Regions from separate parts of the Alkaliphilus flagellatus genome, predicted to be linked through region 1. Evidence: predicted binding sites of a transcription regulator. Region 1 holds the regulator's gene; each other region holds the start of a gene.
The links. The regulator HrcA, encoded in region 1, represses chaperone genes, less so after heat shock. The targets are predictions, from matches to a motif close to TTAGCACTCNNNNNNNNNGAGTGCTAA.
Positions count from the first base shown of each region.

Region 2: htpG (molecular chaperone HtpG) is a predicted target of HrcA. The motif match lies at 5,007-5,033, and genes of this name have one in related genera.
Region 3: groES (co-chaperone GroES) is a predicted target of HrcA. The motif match lies at 2,078-2,104, and genes of this name have one in related genera.

Region 1 is NZ_JAHLQK010000001.1:958,738-965,312, reverse strand. It holds gene prmA (50S ribosomal protein L11 methyltransferase) at 1-240, opposite strand, end outside; gene dnaJ (molecular chaperone DnaJ) at 363-1,508, opposite strand; gene dnaK (molecular chaperone DnaK) at 1,587-3,422, opposite strand; gene grpE (nucleotide exchange factor GrpE) at 3,471-4,037, opposite strand; gene hrcA (heat-inducible transcriptional repressor HrcA) at 4,151-5,179, opposite strand; gene hemW (radical SAM family heme chaperone HemW) at 5,280-6,419, opposite strand; gene lepA (translation elongation factor 4) at 6,512-6,575, opposite strand, start outside.
Region 2 is NZ_JAHLQK010000006.1:277,732-284,306, forward strand. It holds gene arsA (arsenical pump-driving ATPase) at 1-1,301, shown strand, start outside; gene KQI88_RS16120 (hypothetical protein) at 1,401-1,739, shown strand; gene KQI88_RS16125 (ArsR/SmtB family transcription factor) at 1,838-2,155, shown strand; gene KQI88_RS16130 (arsenate reductase ArsC) at 2,190-2,591, shown strand; gene arsB (ACR3 family arsenite efflux transporter) at 2,662-3,735, shown strand; gene KQI88_RS16140 (helix-turn-helix domain-containing protein) at 4,198-4,884, shown strand; gene htpG (molecular chaperone HtpG) at 5,100-6,575, shown strand, end outside.
Region 3 is NZ_JAHLQK010000003.1:491,015-497,589, reverse strand. It holds gene groL (chaperonin GroEL) at 52-1,677, opposite strand; gene groES (co-chaperone GroES) at 1,737-2,021, opposite strand; gene KQI88_RS09930 (DUF554 domain-containing protein) at 2,268-2,978, opposite strand; gene KQI88_RS09925 (DNA-3-methyladenine glycosylase family protein) at 3,145-4,020, opposite strand; gene KQI88_RS09920 (GNAT family N-acetyltransferase) at 4,146-4,670, opposite strand; gene KQI88_RS09915 (YcdB/YcdC domain-containing protein) at 4,670-5,998, opposite strand; gene KQI88_RS09910 (coenzyme F420-0:L-glutamate ligase) at 6,402-6,575, shown strand, end outside.

The DNA.
Region 1 (6,575 bases):
TAAATCTATTTTTTCAACAAGATCCGAAGACTCAGGAATATATCCTTTTACTATTGCTCCTTGTTCTAAGTCAATTAGTGACTCATCCACATAATCCCAAGCTTTTTCATCGCTGTTTACTAAAATAATATCGTAGGGATCTTCAATTACAACTCCAGATACTCCTGCATCGTATAACACATTGGCAACAGCCTCTACTGCTTCTGTAGTTGTTTTTATTGATACTTCAATCCATTTCATTAAATCACATCTCCTAAATAATGCATAAGATTTTAACCCTATTATACCCTATAATCTTTTAAAATAGCAATTTATTAGTGCATATATTGAAGAATCACTCTAAATTATTAGAGTGATTTTAACTATACGCCAAAAACATCCTTAACTTTATTGAAAAATGACTTTCTTTGCTCATGTACTTCTTCTCCACTTTCTGACGCAAAAGTCCTTAACATATCCTTTTGTTTTTCGGAAAGCTTTGTAGGCACTTCAATTATAACTTTTACATATTGATCACCCTTACCATATCCTTTAGGGTGAACAATTCCCTTTGATTTTAGCCTGAATATAGTACCGCTTTGCGTACCTTCAGCTATTTTATATTTTACTTTTCCTTCTAATGTAGGTACCTCTAGCTCATCACCCAGGGTTGCCTGAACAAATGTAATAGGCATTTCACAAATAATATCATATCCATCTCTTTTAAAAATTTTATGAGGTAGAACATTTATAACTACATAAAAATCTCCTGTAGGACCACCCTTAATACCTGGTTCTCCTTCACCACGTATAGATATTACAGAACCTGTATCCACACCAGCTGGGATTTTTACTTTTAGCTTTCTTAGTTTTCTAATTTTTCCCTTACCATTACATGTGCTACATGGTGTTTCTATAATTTTTCCATCTCCATTACATTCATCACATGGACGAACGTTGACTATTTGTCCTAATGGAGTTCTTTGGGCAAATTTAACCTCACCTGTTCCATTACACTTTTTACATGTATTAGTTGTTGTTCCAGGTTTTGCTCCTGTGCCATTACAAGTATTGCAACTATCATTTCTATAAAACTCAACCTCTTTTTCTACTCCAAAGGCTGCTTCTTCAAATGTAATTGTTGTTTCATATTGAAGATCTGCTCCTTTTTGGGGTCCGCTTCTTCTTCTGGATGATGAAAAACCGCCACCAAACATATCAAATATATCCCCAAATATATCTTCAAAGCCTCCGCCACCACTAAAACCACCAAAGCCTTCAAAACCACCGCCACCATTGCCATTCATCCCTGCATGGCCAAATTGATCGTATCTTTTTCTTTTATCTGGTGAGCTTAGCACTTCGTAGGCTTCATTTACTTCCTTAAATTTTTCTTCTGCTTCCTTATTATCAGGATTTCTATCTGGATGGTATTCCATAGCCATCTTACGATAAGCCTTTTTTATATCTTGTTCACTGGCATCTTTACTTACACCTAATACTTCATAATAATCACGTTTACTCACTATTTCACCGCCTTGCTAAATATATAGGGTAAGAATACTGATATTGAGGACACCCAAGGGTGTCCTCAATAACTTAACCTATTACTTGTCTTCGTCCTCTACAACCTCATAATCTGCATCAACTACATTTTCTTTATTAGTAGTTTCATCACCTGAGCCATGTGCTTCTCCTTCAGCCTGCTGTGCTTGTTGATACATTTGTTGAGAAATTGCATGGAAAGCATTTGTTAAATCTTCAATTGATTTTTTCATATCTTCTACATTATCACTTTCAAGGGCTTTTTTCAACTTTTCTACTTCTTCTTTTACTTTTGACTCATCCTGAGCACTTACTTTCCCTTCAAGCTCTTTTAATGTTTTTTCAGTTTGATATATTAATGAGTCTGCTTGATTTCTCACTTCAACACTTTCTTTACGTTTTTTATCTTCTTCTGCAAACTGCTCTGCTTCCTTAATTTTTCTTTCAATTTCTTCATCGTTTAAGTTACTTGAAGCAGTAATTGTAATATTCTGCTCTTTACCTGTTCCTAAATCTTTAGCAGATACATTAACAATACCGTTGGCATCGATATCAAAGGTAACTTCAATTTGTGGAATTCCTCTTGGTGCTGGTGGTATTCCGCCTAACTCAAATCTTCCAAGGGTAATATTATCCCCTGCCATTTGTCTTTCTCCTTGTAATACGTGGATATCAACTGCAGGTTGATTATCAGCAGCAGTAGAGAACACCTGACTCTTTCTCGTAGGAATTGTTGTATTTCTTTCTATTAATTTTGTAAAGACTCCACCTACTGTTTCAATTCCTAATGATAATGGAGTTACGTCTAATAATAATACGTCTTTTACTTCTCCTGTAAGTACTCCTGCTTGAATTGCAGCACCTAAAGCAACACACTCGTCTGGGTTAATACCTTTATGTGGATCTTTACCCGTTACACTTTTTACGGCCTGTTGTACTGCTAGTATTCTAGTTGAACCACCAACCAAAATTACTTTATCCACTTCATTAGCGGATAATCCCGCATCGCTCATAGCTTTTTTAACTGGTCCTAAGGTTTTTTCTACTAAGTGAGATGTAATTTCATCAAACTTAGCTCTTGTTAAATCCATATTCAAATGTTTTGGTCCTGTGCTAGTTGCAGTAATAAATGGTAGATTAATATTTGTTGTCATAGTACTAGAAAGCTCTTTTTTAGCCTTTTCAGCAGCTTCATTTAATCTTTGTAAAGACATACTATCTTGTCTTAAATCTACACCTTCTTGCTTTTTAAATTCTTCGGCAATATAGTCTATTACTACTTTATCGAAATTATCTCCACCTAAGTGGTTATCTCCACTTGTTGATAACACTTCAAATACTCCATCACCAAGTTCTAGTATAGATACGTCAAATGTTCCTCCACCTAAGTCATATACTAATATTTTTTGATGTTCCTCTGTTTTATCTAGTCCATATGCTAACGATGCAGCCGTTGGCTCGTTTATAATTCTTTGTACATTAAGTCCTGCAATTCTACCTGCATCCTTGGTTGCTTGTCTTTGACTATCTGAAAAATAAGCTGGTACTGTAATTACTGCATCTGTTACAGTCTCTCCTAAATAAGCTTCCGCATCTGCCTTTAATTTTTGAAGAATCATTGCAGAAATATCTTGAGGTGTATATTGTTTTCCATCAATATTTACTTTGTGATCATATCCCATTTGTGTTTTAATGGACATAATTGTTTTATCAGGATTTACTACTGCTTGTCTTTTCGCAGGTTCCCCTACAATTCTCTCTCCATCTTTACCAAATGCTACAACTGAAGGTGTTGTTCTATTTCCCTCGCTATTTGCAATAACTACTGGCTCTCCACCTTCTAATACAGCAACACATGAGTTTGTAGTTCCTAAGTCAATTCCAATTACTTTACCCATCGTGATTTCCTCCTTATATATAAATATTTTAAAATATTATTTTATACTTTATCTTGATACTTTAACCATTGCTGGCCTTAATACTCTATCATTTATTTTATAACCTTTTTGGAGTATATCTATAACACAGTTAGCTTCTCCATTTGTTTCCTCCTGCATTACTGCATAATGAAGATTCATATCAAAAGGTTTTCCTAAAGCTTCAATTTCTTCTACTCCATGTTTAGTTAGAGTATCTATTAATTGCTTATATACTAAATTAATTCCTTCTAATAAAGAATTATCTTCATCGATATCGGTTTGGGACTGTATAGCCCTTTCTAAATTATCTATTATATTTAGCAAATCCGATGCAATTTTTTCATTTGCATAAAGATAAATTTCTCCTTTTTCCTTTTCTACACGCTTCTTGTAGTTTGAAAAATCTGCTTGAAGTCTCTGAAATTGGCTAAAAACATCTTCGTATTCTGCTGTCTTTTCTGCTAATTTCTCTTCTAAATCTTTAAAGTTTTCATCTGTTTCCTCAATTTCATCCAAGGTAGCTTCTAGGTTGTTATTCGCAGTTTCTTTGTTTTCTTCTATGCCTTCAACCTCTTCTTGTTTAATATCCTTCAAAATATTCCACCTGCCTTATTATCATTATAATTTTATGTAAAAGAGCAAAATTAACATCAATCAAAACATGGATAGAAGTGTAAAATGCTAAGCACTTTACACCATCATTCTATCTATTTATATCTATTCTTCAGCAATTCACTAATAACTTTGCTAACCTCTGCCATTACACTTACAACAGTAGAATAATCCATCCTTGTAGGTCCAATAACACTAAGCCAGCCCAGAGTTGTATTATCTACCTTATAGGTGGCTGTAACTAAGCTACAATCCTTTGCCTCTTTATATATATTTTCGCTTCCAATTGAAACACTAAGGCCTTCATTGCTAAAAGAAGTAATTAAACTACTTAATAGTTCCTTTTCTTCTAACAACTCTAGAAAGGATTTTGCCTTAAAAATATCATTATACTCCGGAAAGTTAAATATGTTCATGGCTCCATTTAAAAACATATTTATATGACTAACTTCATCTAAAGATTGAAATATTTCAGGAATTATTTTATCTATTATGCTACTAGAATTTATAAACTCTTCACTTAATATTTCAATTAATGATGCCTCAATGTTTTTAATAGCCAAACCATGAAGTTTATCATTTAAAAAGTTGGACATCGTTTGAAAACTACTTTTACTAACTTGATCACTTAATCTGATAATAGGTTTCTTTACCATACCACTATCTGTAACTATGACAGCCAACATATTCTCTGTATCAATCGGAACTAATTGAATATGTTTTAATTTACTTTCCTTTATTTGTGGTGCTAAAGCAACAGCTGTATAGTTAGTAAGCTGTGACAATAACTTTGAGCTATACTGTAATATTTGCTCAATTTCAGCAACCTTATTAAACAAGTCTAATTCCAAATAATCTCTTTCAATATCCACCATCTTTTTTAATGACATAAATTCATCTACATATAATCTGTATCCTTTGTCAGACGGAATACGCCCTGCTGAAGTATGAGGTTGTATAATAAATCCTAATTCTTCTAAGTCAGCCATTTCATTTCTAATTGTTGCTGGACTTACTCCCAGATCATATTTTTTTGATAATGTTCTTGAACCAACTGGCTCTGCTGTTTCAATATAATCCTGTATAATGGCCTGAAGTATTTTAAGTTTTCTTTCATTCAACATAGAACCACCTCGGATTGTTAGCACTCTATCTTGTTGAGTGCTAATGATTCTGTCTTTAAAATATCATTTCATTTTATTTTTGTCAATAGTTTTTTTCATATTAATCTAATAACATTTCTTGAAAAACAATATTAGAAAGATCAATACCCTTTTGAGTAAGTTTAATATGCTTTTCATCCCAATATAGTAGATTCTGTTCTTTAAACTTATTAATCTGGTACTTATATATTTCAAAGGGCGAAATATTGAATCGCTTAGTAAATTCTTCTATAGAAACTCCTTCCATCATCCTTAAACCTAAAAACATAGTTTCGCTAATTTCATCCTTAATTGAAACATCTGTTTCATTTTCTATAGGTACTTTACTCTCTTTCAATAAGCTAATATATTCTTCTATTTGATTTACATTGCTAAATCTCTTTTTATTAAAATAAGAATGTGCTCCCGAGCCTAAACCTATGTAGGGTTTATTCTGCCAATATATTAAATTGTGCTTGCATTGAAATCCCGGTTTAGCAAAATTAGATATTTCATAATGATTATATCCATTTTTCTCTAAGTATTCTATTGTATAATGATACATTTTTAATTCTAATTCTTCATCAGGAAGTATAATTTTTCTGTTTTTTACCCAATCATAAAATGGAGTTTCTTTCTCAACTATTAAACTATATGCTGAAATATGGGGTATTTCTAATGATACAATTTTCTCCAAACTTTCTTCCCAGTCACTTTTCTTTTGCCCTGGCAGAGAAAACATTAAGTCTGTATTAATATTTGTAAATCCTGCATTTCTGGCTTCCTCTAAATTTTTTATATAATTCTCAAAGCTGTGGATTCTACCTAATGTACTTAGTAAATTATTCTGACATGCTTGCAGTCCTATGCTTAATCGATTAATTCCGCTCTCATAATATGTTTTTAAATTATCATAAGTCAAAGTCCCTGGATTAGCCTCCATAGAAACCTCCGCACCATCCTCTATTGAGAAGTGTTTGTCTACTGTCTCCATAATCTCAGCTATTTGGTTTCCACTTAAAATAGATGGAGTACCACCACCGAAAAATATTGTACTTATTTTATAATCCTCTAAAACAGATTTATATAGAACTAGTTCTTTTTTTAATGATGTTATATAATCATCAATTAGATGTTTCTTTCCACCATAAGAGCTAAAATCACAATAGTAACATTTTTTTTCACAGAAAGGTATGTGTATATATAGTGATATTAAATTCATATTTTTATTCACCACCAATTCATTTAGGTTTTACCTGATAATATAAAACTAGTAGCACTCCCTAGGGCATACTACTAGTCTTGTAGATATTATTAATCGTCTAGCTTAAGTACAGACATAAAAGCTTTTTGTGGCACTTCTACGTTTCCTACTTGT
Region 2 (6,575 bases), on a different contig from region 1:
CACCTACAGGTCATACATTAAGGATGCTTCAACTTCCTTCAGCATGGAGTAACTTTATTAGCGAAAATACTCATGGTGCGTCATGTTTAGGACAGCTATCAGGACTTGAGGATAAAAAAGAAGTTTATAAAAATGCAGTAGAAAATCTAGCTGATGGTGAAAAAACTACACTTATACTAGTATCTCGCCCTGAAGTAGCAGCTCTGAAAGAAGCTGAAAGAGCTTCTATAGAACTTCAGGATATAAGTGTAAATAATCAACTTTTAGTAGTTAATGGAGTATTAAAGACACACGACGATGAGCTTTCTACTGCTATTTATACAAAACAAAAGGCAGCATTAGATGATATACCAGAAGGACTTAAAACAATAGAAACTTTTGAAATTCCATTAAGACCTTATAATGTAACTGGGATAGAAAACGTTAGAGCTTTTTTCAAGAGTGACATTATCAAACATAGTGCTGAGACATTAAATGTTAGTAGCATTCCTAATTTAAATGATGTAATAGAAGATTTGTATAAATCTAATAAGAAAGTTATATTTACTATGGGTAAGGGTGGTGTAGGTAAGACTACCATAGCAGCTACAATTGCACAAGAGTTAGCGAAAGAAGGTAAGAAAGTACATTTAACAACTACTGATCCAGCAGCACACTTAAAGTTTGTTTTAGAGGAAAGCTATGGTATTACTCTAAGTAATATTGACGAGAAAAAAGAGCTAGAAAAGTATAAAGAAGAAGTACTAAGTAAAGCAAGAGAGACAATGAGTAATGATGATATAGCCTATGTTGAAGAGGATTTAAGATCTCCATGTACTCAAGAAATTGCAGTATTTAGAGCATTTGCTGAAATAGTTGAAAGGTCAGAAAATGAAGTTGTTGTAATAGATACAGCACCTACAGGACATACACTGCTATTATTAGATTCAACTCAAAGTTATCATAGAGAAATAGAAAGATCACAAGGAGATATACCAGAGTCTGTTAAGAAACTATTGCCTAAGCTAAGAGATGAAAAAGAAACTGAAGTTATAATTGTTACACTTGCTGAAACTACACCAGTTTATGAAGCTATGAGGCTGAAAGAAGACTTGAATAGAGCAGGTATTAATGTTAAGTGGTGGGTTATTAACTCAAGCTTTTATGCAACTAATACGACAAATGATATCTTAAAGGTAAAAGCAAGTAATGAAGTAGAGTGGATTAACAAGGTAAATGAAATATCAAAAGGTAATTTTGCGGTTATAGAATGGATTCCAGAAGAAGTAAAAGGTGAAAATTTAAGTAAGCTTTTAAAATAGAATCGATCTAAGTAGGTTAATAAAGTAAGACTTAGTTCAGAGGGAGTTTTTACTCCCGCTGAACTTAATTCAATAAAGATAATTAGTGGAGGAGATCTAATGGAAGAAAAAATTAAAGTCCAAATGTTTGGAGTCAAAGATGAAGTTATTTCAGCTCCATGTTGCTGCGGTCCAAGCACAAGCTGCGAACCTAGTGAGGATCTAACAACAATAGAAATGTATGATGAGCTTTATAAATTCCTTAAAGAGACAGATGTTAAGGATAAGTTCGAGATGACATTTATTGACTTAGAGAAAGATGATTTGACTGATTATGAGAATGAAGGAAAAGTTATAGATAAAGGTTATCAACTACCGATTACTTTTATAAATGGAAAGCCTGCCTTTTCAGGCAAGGTTGATCAGTTTAAAGCATATCAAGTTTTAAAAAGAATATAAAATTTTCTCATTTAATATAAGTTATCGATGTTATGGCAAGTGATGGCTTATCTCATTGGTTATATATTTAGTTATATATTTAGTTATATATTAGGAAGGTGATTACAATAGAAGATAAAGTAGAATTACTAAAAGCCTTAGCCGATAAAAATAGATTGCTTATTTTAGATATGCTTTCATGTGGAGAACTTTGTGCTTGTAATATTATGGATGGTTTAAACTTAACTCAACCAACTATTTCTCATCATATGAAAATCTTACAACAATGCGAACTTGTAAAGGCAAGAAAAGAAGGAAAGTGGGTATTTTATTCAATTAATCAAGAAAAGGTAGATGAATTTCAACAGTTTATTAGAGAGCTAACTTCCTTTAAAGAGGGTTGTATATGTGAAGGATATAATAAAGACTGCACTTAAATTGATTTAAATCAAGGTGAGAGGTGGGATTAATATGAAGAAAAAAGTAGCATTTGTATGTGTCCATAATTCATGCAGATCTCAAATGGCAGAGGCTTGGGCCAAAAAATTAGGGAATCATGTACTAGAAGTATATTCAGCTGGAACAGAAAATTATCACGAAGTAAAGCTTGGAGCTGTTAAGGTAATGGAAGAAGCAGGTATTGATATGAGTGAGCATTATCCTAAGCTTTTAACGGATATTCCAGAAGAAGTAGATATTCTTATTACCATGGGTTGTAATGTAGTTTGTCCATTTGTACCATGTAGCCATACTGAAGATTGGGGGCTTGAAGATCCATCAGGCGGTCCTATTGAAGGATTTAGAAATACGAGAGATCTAATTAAAACTAAAGTAGAAGACCTTATTAAAAGAGTAGAAAATAAGGAACTGTAAATTATTAATACAGTCCATAATAATAAGGAACAATGCAATTATAAATTATATTGAACAGGGGGGTTGTGTAATGAGTAATAAAAGCATTGAACAAAAAGGAAAGGGCTTAGGTTTTTTTGAAACTTATTTAACAGTATGGGTAGCAGCTTGCATTGTAATTGGGGTAGCAATAGGACAGTTCTTACCAATAGTTCCTCAAGTACTAAATAAGTTTACCTATTATGAAATCTCTATTCCAATTGCAATTTTAATTTGGTTAATGATTTATCCAATGATGCTAAAAATTGATTTTACTAGTATTGTAGAAGCTACAAGAAAACCAAAAGGATTAATTGTAACTTGCGTTACAAATTGGCTAATTAAACCTTTTACCATGTATGCAATTGCAGCATTTTTCTTAAAGGTAGTATTTAGCTCTTTAATTCCTGAAGCATTAGCAAATGAATATTTAGCAGGTGCAGTAATACTAGGAGCAGCTCCTTGCACAGCAATGGTATTTGTATGGGGACATTTAACTAAAGGAGATCCTGCATATACTCTAGTACAAGTAGCAGTAAATGATCTTATTCTTTTATTTGCATTTACTCCTATTGTAGCTATTTTACTAGGAGTAACAGATGTAGTTGTACCTTATGGAACCTTATTTTTATCTGTAATTCTATTTATTGTTATTCCATTAGCTGGTGGATACTTATCTAGAAAATACATTGTAAAAAATAAGGGAATAGAATATTTTGAAAATGTATTTTTAAAGAAGTTTGATAATGTAACTATTATAGGACTATTATTAACATTAATTATTATATTTACCTTCCAAGGTGATGTTATTTTAAGTAATCCTCTACACATTGCATTAATTGCTATACCATTAACAATTCAAACTTTCTTTATATTTATTGTTGCCTATGGATGGGCAAAAGCTTGGAAACTGCCTCATAGTATAGCAGCACCTGCTGGAATGATAGGAGCAAGTAACTTTTTTGAACTTGCAGTAGCAGTAGCAATATCACTATTTGGATTAAATTCTGGTGCAACCTTAGCTACAGTAGTTGGAGTATTAGTAGAAGTACCAGTAATGCTTGCATTGGTTAAAATAGCTAACAGTACAAGGCATTGGTTTCCCGAAGTGAGTAAGGGAAACTAATATAAAATTGGAACAAATAAGAGAAGAACAAAAAAATCTAATTTTAAAGAAAAAATAGAGATGATTAATGAGGTGACTATTTATTTTTCTCAGCTTGGTTATGAGTATAAATTTTTAGACGAAATTGCAAGGCTTATAAAGATGAGAAGAAATCAAGAAATAAATAGTTCAATAATTATTTGACTACATCTATGAAAGGTGTAGTTTTTGTTTTTTCGGAATGATATTAAAAAATAGATGGTTTTAAATAAATATCTTCCCAACTTTATAAAAAAGTAATTTGAAATATAAGTAGCAATTAACTATGTTTTAAGTAAAAAGTTCTGTACAACTTTATTTTACAACAACAGCACATTAATGGATGGATCATATATGTTCTGCTTGTTTTAAGCCTGTATTAGCAATATAATTATTATTAATAGAATACTTCCAATAATTATAAAGTATGAAAGAGGTGTGGATATGAGTCGTATTGCTACAAAAATAAAAGAGGCAAGAATTAAAGCAAAAATTACAGAAAAAGAATTAGCAAAGAAGTGTGGTTTAACAGCAAGTTATATTATTCAAATAGAATCAGGCAAAAAAGTGGTTAATGAAAAAGTAGCTGAGAATATTTTAGAAGCATTAGGAGAGAAATTAGAGTTTATGTATCAAGAAGATAAAAATGAAGAAAAGCCGGTTACTTCTATTGAAAAAAAACGTAAAAATAATAATAAAGATGAGTTTTATACTGTGGAGCCTACAGAGCAGTGGTCCGATGCTTTGGCTAATATTATTAAGAAATTTCCTATATATGAAACAAATAATAATAAAATAGTAGGCTATAAAGAGTTGCCTGTTCTAGGAAAAAAAATAGATGGCTATAGCTGGGATAAAGTATTGTTTATTAAATCGCCAGATAATAAGATGGAAGTCTTTCGTATAAAAAAAGATGATATTATTACAATTCATTTGACAAGTGAAATACAAAATAATTGTATTTATTTATTTGAAATTAACAATAAAAAGATGATTAGGCAACTGCGAAAAGAATCAAATAATAAAGTAATCATTTCTACTGGAGTTAAAGGAGAGGATCTAGTTACTACAGAATTAAGCAGAATTAAAGTAATTGGAAAATGTATAAAGGCAGAGTTTGAGTTAGGATAAAAAGTGATGACTAAACCTATTAAATTGCTATAACTAATACCACTAATTAAGATAAAAAATCTTTATTTTAGTAGAGTTATTGTTGACAAAAAAAATGTAATATGATATATAAAAGTTAGGAGTTAGCACTCGATGTGTGAGAGTGCTAACAAAATATAATGCTATACTACTTTTTTATTATAGTCAAAATTTTTATTGAGAGAGGAGAGATTTATTTGGAAACAAAACAGTTTAGGGCTGAATCCAAAAGATTACTAGACTTAATGATTAACTCAATCTACACTCATAGGGAAATATTTTTGAGAGAACTAATTTCCAATGCTAGTGATGCTATTGATAAAATATACTATAGAGCATTAACTGATGATACCTTAGAATTTGATAAAGATGATTATTACATAAAGGTTATTTTAGATGAAAAAAACAGAGTATTAAAAATTATCGATACTGGTATAGGAATGACAAAAGAAGAATTAGAAGATAATTTGGGGACTATTGCAAAAAGTGGATCTTTAGCATTTAAAAAGGAAAATGAATTAAAAGATGGATATGATATAATCGGACAGTTTGGAGTTGGTTTCTATTCAGCATTTATGGTAGCTGAAACAGTGACTGTAATTAGCAAGGCTCTTGATAGTGAAGGGGCATACAAATGGGAGTCACAAGGGATAGATGGATATACTATTGAACCATGGGAAAAAGATACAATTGGAACAGAAATTATTCTAAAAATAAAAGAGAATACAGAAGATGAAAAATACGATGAGTATTTAGAAGAATATAGATTAAAGGATATAATAAAGAAATACTCTGATTTTATAAGATATCCAATTAAAATGAATGTCACTATAAAGAAACTCAAAGAAGGTAGTGAAAATGAATACGAAGACTATGTAGAAGAGCAAACGATTAATAGTATGGTGCCAATTTGGAGAAAAAATAAAAACGAACTTACTGAAGAAGATTATTCTAATTTTTATTCTGAAAAACGCTATGGATTTGATAAGCCTGTTAAGCATATTCATATAAGTGCTGATGGTGCTGTAAGATATAATGCGATTTTATTTATTCCTGAAAGAATACCTTTTGATTACTATACAAAGGAATATGAGAAGGGATTAGAGTTATATTCTAATGGTGTACTTATTATGAATAAGTGCTCAGACTTACTTCCAGATTATTTTAGCTTTGTAAAAGGAATGGTAGATTCGGAGGATTTATCTTTAAATATTTCTAGAGAAATGTTACAACACGATAGACAGCTTAAATTAATTTCAAAAAACATTAAAAATAAAATAAAAAATGAATTGTTAGCTTTATTAAAGGATGATAGAGATAAATATGAAGAGTTCTATAAATCTTTCGGCAGACAATTAAAATATGGAGTATACAGTGACTTTGGAAGCAATAAGGACATGCTACAGGACCTATTAATGTTCTATTCATCAAAAGCAAAGAAACTTGTAACTTTAAATGAGTATATTTCGGGGATGGCTGACGATCAGAAATATATTTATTATGCTACAGGTGAATCTAATGAAAGAATAGAAAAATTGCCTCAAACTGAGTTGGTAACAGAAAAAGGATTTGAAATTCTTTATCTGACAGAGGAAATTGATGAATTTGTATTAAAAGTTCTAATGGCTTATAAGGAAAAAGAGTTTAAATCTGTGTCCGCTGGCGACTTAGGT
Region 3 (6,575 bases), on a different contig from region 1:
AAACCAAGTAGCAAATTGCTACTTGGTTTTTATATATTTATAACCTATTTATTACATCATTGGCATTCCGCCGCCCATGCCTCCTGGCATCATTGGCTCATCTTCTTTAATATCTACAATAGCACTTTCTGTTGTTAATAACATAGCTGAAATAGAAGCTGCATTTTGCAGTGCTGATCTTGTTACCTTAACTGGATCAATAATACCTACTTCAATCATATTTACGTATTTTTCCTTTAAAGCATCGAAGCCTATACCTTTTTCTGCATTCATTACCTTCTCTACAATAACCGATCCTTCAAGACCAGCATTTTCTGCAATTTGTCTTAATGGCTCTTCTAATGCTCTTCTAATAATTTTAACTCCTGTTCTTTCATCACCTTCAGTAGTTTCAAGTAAAGCTTCTACTGCTGGAATAACATGTATTAAAGATGCACCTCCACCAGATACAATCCCTTCTTCTACTGCCGCTCTTGTAGCGTTAAGAGCATCTTCAATTCTTAGTTTTCTTTCTTTAAGCTCTGTTTCTGTAGCAGCACCAACTTGGATAACTGCAACTCCACCAGAAAGCTTAGCTAATCTTTCTAGTAATTTCTCTTTATCAAAGTCAGAAGTTGTATCTTCTATTTGTTTCTTGATTTGACCCACTCTATCTTTAATAAGCTGTGAATTACCAGCACCTTCAACAATAGTTGTATTATCTTTATCAACCTTAACAGTTCTAGCTGTACCTAACATTTCAATTGTTGCAGTCTTTAAGTCATATCCTAGTTCTTCAGAAATAACTGTAGCTCCTGTTAAAATCGCGATATCATCTAACATTGCCTTCCTTCTATCTCCAAAGCCTGGTGCCTTAACAGCAACACACTCAAATGTTCCTCTTAGTTTATTTACTACTAATGTAGCTAATGCTTCACCTTCTATATCTTCAGCAATGATTAATAATTTTCTGCCTTGTTGTACTATTTGCTCTAATACTGGTAAAATTTCTTGTACATTATTAATCTTTTTATCAGTTACTAAAATATATGGATCGTTAAATACAGCTTCCATCTTTTCAGTATCTGTCACCATGTATGGAGATAAATATCCCCTATCAAACTGCATACCTTCTACTACGTCTAAAGTAGTTCCCATAGATCTAGATTCTTCTACAGTAATAACTCCATCATTTCCTACCTTTTCCATAGCATCTGCAATTAATTGTCCGATTTCTTCATCAGCAGCTGAATTTGCGCCTACTTGAGCTATAGATTCTTTACTTTCTATTTTTTTAGAAATGTTTTTTAATTCAGCAACTGCCACATCCACAGCTTTTTGAATACCTTTTTTAATTATCATTGGATTAGCCCCAGCTGCTACGTTCTTTAATCCTTCTCTAATAATAGCTTGAGCTAATAAGGTAGCTGTTGTTGTACCATCACCAGCAACATCATTAGTTTTAGTAGCTACTTCTTTAACTAATTGAGCTCCCATATTTTCATAAGCGTCTTCTAATTCAATTTCTCTAGCTATAGTTACCCCATCATTTGTTATTAATGGAGAACCAAACTTTTTATCGATTACTACGTTTCTTCCCTTTGGTCCTAAAGTTACCTTAACAGTATCAGCAAGTTTATTAACTCCGATTTCTAATGAACGACGAGCCTCTTCAGCAAACTTAATTTCCTTAGCCATAATAATACCCTCCTAGTCCTTATTTATATTAATTAAACCCATTATGTAATGATATTTTACTATTCAACAACAGCTAAAATATCATTTTGTCTTAATATTGTGTATTCCTCTCCATCAAACTTAACTTCTGTACCAGCATATTTAGAGAAGATTACTTTATCTCCTACTTTTACTTCCATAACAATTTCTTTACCTTCAACTACTCCACCTGGTCCCACTGCCATAACCTCTGCTAACTGTGGTTGTTCCTTTGCGCTACCTGGCAATACAATTCCACTTTTTGTGGTTTCCTCAGCTTCTACTCTTTTAATAACTACTCTGTCTCCTAATGGCTTAATGTTCATAAATCAAACCTCCTTGGAAATTTTTTATTTTTTAACACATTGTTTTTTGCTTATTATTAGCACTCGTACTAAGTGAGTGCTAATTACATTTATAATGTTATCTAAAAGTGATTTTGCTAGCAAATGCCAATATTGGCTATTATATTCTATTATCGAAAGATATATTCGTTTTTTTCTTTATATCTCCATATTTCACTGTTTTACTAATTTTTTAATATTTTTTTAGTATCTTCTAAATATTTTTAGTTAAAAGCCTATTAATCCTACTAATTTTAATATATAAGGCTGTACTATGTAATATATTATTGGTATAAATACAGCTGGTAGCATATTACCTACCTTTATTCTTTTCACCTCCATTATATTAGATGCAATACCTATAATTAATAGTCCACCTATAGCAGACATTTCTGCTATTACAGTTTCTACCAAGAATGGTTTCATAAATGTAGCTGTAATAGTAATTAAACCTTGATAAATAAAAACCGCTATACCAGAAAATGCAACTCCTATACCTAAAGTAGATGAAAAAATTATTGCAGAAATACCATCAATCAGAGATTTAGCCAATAAAATTTCATGATTACCAGTTAGTCCACTTTCTAGAGCACCCATAATCGCCATAGCTCCAACACAATAAATTAGACTAGCCGTAACAAAACCCTTAGCAATTCCACCTTCCTTGTTACCAACCTTAGTTTCTAGCCATTTCCCTACATTTTCTAGCCTATCTTCTATTTTTGCCATTTCTCCTATTATAGTGCCTATAACAACACTTGAAATCATAAGTAGTATATCTCCAGTTTCTAAAGCCCCCGATAAGCCTATAACAAAAACACTTAAGCCTAGTCCTTGCATTATAGTTGCCTTATACCCTTCTGGAATACCTTTTCTTAAAAAAACGCCGCAAATTCCTCCAGCTATAATTGCTATCGCATTTACAATAGTTCCTAACATCAATTCATCCCCCAGTTGTTTAACATATGAAAATTTTATCCCCACATCCGTAATGGATGTGGGGACTTAAATATTTAATATTCCTAATCTTCCACTGTATTGATATTATCACTATTTTACATCCTTTTCAAGCTAAAACTCTCATGGTGATAAACTATACAATAATCTATTTCCCTATTCCAAGTTCTCTAGCATAGTAAAATAAATACTGTTGTGCATACCCACCATATTTTCCAAACTTATCTCTAGCAAACTCTTCAATTTTTTTATTAGGTGTGTCTTTATGAAAATAAAAATATTCCATGACTCTTTTAACCCACACATCTACAGGAACTGCTTCTACTTTTCCCATAGCAAATACCAAAATGCAGTTGGCTACTTTAGGCCCTACTCCACTAAACCTACGCATAGCTTCAAAGCAATCTTCACTATTTAATTCCTTTAGCTGTTCCAAAGAAATATTTTCATCAATCACTGCTCTAGCGGTATTTAAAATATATTTAGATCTATATCCTACTCCGCAGGCTGCTAATTGTTCCTCCGACAAATTATAAATAGCCTCTGGAGTTGGAAAACTATAATAGTCCTTTCCATCGTATTGTCCTAAATATTCCCCGAAATTTTCGCTTAACAATCTTACAGATTTTTTTATACGAGGGATAGCATTGTTAGCAGAAATAATGAAAGAGATTAAAGTTTCCCAAGGTTCCTGCTTAAGTATTCTAATTCCATAGCCAAAATTAGTAGCGTCTTTCATAACCTCATCATCTTTACTTAAATCCTCTTTAATTTTTCCGTAGTTGTTATTTAAATCAAAATAGGAAGTCCATATGTTATTAAAATCTTCTATATTTGTATTATTAAAAACAATTGTATCTTCCTCTTTTCTTACATTTAAAATCTTACCATAGGCGACTCCAATATAGCTTCCATCATCCTCTAGGTCCCATCTAAAACATTGACCACATTCAAAAATATGCTTGGGTTCAAAATCTCTTATGTTTTTTAATATTACTTTATTATCTTTATGTATAATCTCCAACTAAACCTCTCCTCTCCATATATCTGACAGCTAATAATTCTAAAACTAAATATATACTTATGTCTTTGCTTATTATACCCAATATTAAATCCCTAAAAACCTTCTGGTCTCTAGGGATTGTAATCTTATTTAAAATCAAACAAAAGGTGTATTTCAACTCTATCTTCTAATAAACCTTTATTATCGTAAGCAGCTTCATTAAGTCCACAAATATAGAATCCTTCTTTAATAAAAAACTTAATAGCAGGGTAATTATAATTTTCTACTTGAACAATAATGCCTCTAGCCTTGTTAAATCTAGCAAATCCTTTCGCTGACTTTACAAGCTTTCTACCAATATTTCTTTGGCGCACATCCTCTTCTACCCAAAGGTTTATTATTTGTAGAAGATTATTATGCTGAGTATATAACATCTCTATATACCCAAAAATTCTTTCATTCTCCTCTATTAAAAAAGTCTTCGTATATTTACCTTTCTCATCCATTAATTTAATACTATACTTCTCTTCATGACTTTCTCCCAGTTCTTTTATCTCTAACTTATAACTAAGCTCTTCCTTACTAACCTTATAATATTTATTAGATTTAAAGCTATAGTCAAGTCTTTTTATATTGTCAATATCATCGGCTACCATTTCACGTATAATCATTAATAATTTTCCTCCGTGGAAATATAGGATACGGGCTCATATATAGAATATGCCTCATAAACTTGATTTCCTGTAACTATATCAAAATATAGCTTTCTTATGTCTTCTTTTTTAGTTGATTGATAACTATAAGTAGCTACTGGTCTATAGTGGGTATAAAATGACCTAACAACTGCTATTCCATTATATTTCATATCTAAAAGTTGTTCACTATGTTTTTGTTCCACATCCTCTAGGGATACTACTACTTCTGACATAGGTACTATTGTACCGTTAAAGTTATTAGAGTATTTAATAACCTTCCCACCCTGAGAAGAAACATTTACTTTAACTATGTCACTAATCATAGTAATATTATCTAAGATAGGAATAAATTGAAATGCATAAATAGTATTTTTTGTGTTTTCATCCGTAATTGCCGATACCCCATCTATCATCTGTCCATAGGATTCAAATCTATTCATAAACTTTTTAGCGATATGTGAAGCTTCATCTTCAGAAACAAGTGTATCCTTACCATCTGTTGTATAATCTTCAAATTGTCTAAGGAATCCGTTAACAGCATCTATCCATATTGAATATACTAAATCATCTTCAGTATAATAATTTATTTCATAATAATGAACACCATCTCGGATTTGAACATTTTCTGTTACTTCTTTAGATCCTGAAAAATCACCAAGCTCAGGAAGTATTTTATCTACCCTTGTTAATATTGAGTCTATTGGCATATATGCAGGATGCTCATTAGGAATACGACTATGTCTATAAAGTTTAGATACTTCCTCTATATTACTTGCCCACTGTCCTAATCCACCGTCACCATTATCCGGATCTTTAATTTCCTGTACCCGTCCTTGAATATTATTGTATACTGCTGAAAATCTATCTAACTGTTCATAAATTTTATCTAAAAACACTATATCATAATCTGTTAAATTTTCATTACGGCTACTAAACTGATTGTTCAAATTATGAACCACTGCACTTCTTAAAGTTTCTAGTCCTTGTAATCCTCTCATTAATGCCTCATTAGGTTTTTCTTCTGTTTGATTTAAGTCAACCCAACTATTAAAAATCAAAACTAGCTGTTGAATAGAACGCTGTAAATCGATCATTTCTTCCTTTGCACCTGTTTCTTTTATTCCTTTTATTGAATGCATCGTATCCCTAATAGCACTTTCCACCCTTGTGGATATAACTATATTGGAATTACTAACCTTTTTCCCTAATAATCTTAACTGAATAGCAAAAAACAGGTTAGCACTTAAGCTAATAATTGTAATTAAAATAATCAAATATCTAACATATTTTCTATAACTATACAACGGAACTCCTCCTCACTAAACATGGGCACTTCCTGTTTATAACAACTATAGCATAAAATCTTTAAAATTCTATTATAGGTTCATTGCTCATAGATAAAAATAAAGTATCCTTTTATATAATAACATAAACCAAATTGATTAGTAACAACTATTAGCTTAATTTTATCCTTTTCCTTCTTTTTAAACCCTTTATTACTATAAAAATATATTTTATATATTAATTATTTAAGTGGTCTGATGCTTCACAAATATATAAAATTAGGTTATTATAAATTAATAGTACATAGATTTATTCCGTAGCTTACATAATTGCGGGCTCAGCAGGATAACAACACCCTCTGAATGCAGTATTAATTTCTGGTTATAATGTTGAATATACTAATATTTGAATAGGAGGATTTTTATGGATCAACCTCAACAAATGATGGCAAATGCAGGAAAAGAACTCGGTATTAATGTTGGTAATAAGCAATTTGCGAGAATACCAGTTAAAACACATTTAATTAAACGAGAAGATAATATTGTGGATGTAGCATGTAAATATTTAAAGGACAAGGTACGAGAGAGAGATATAGTA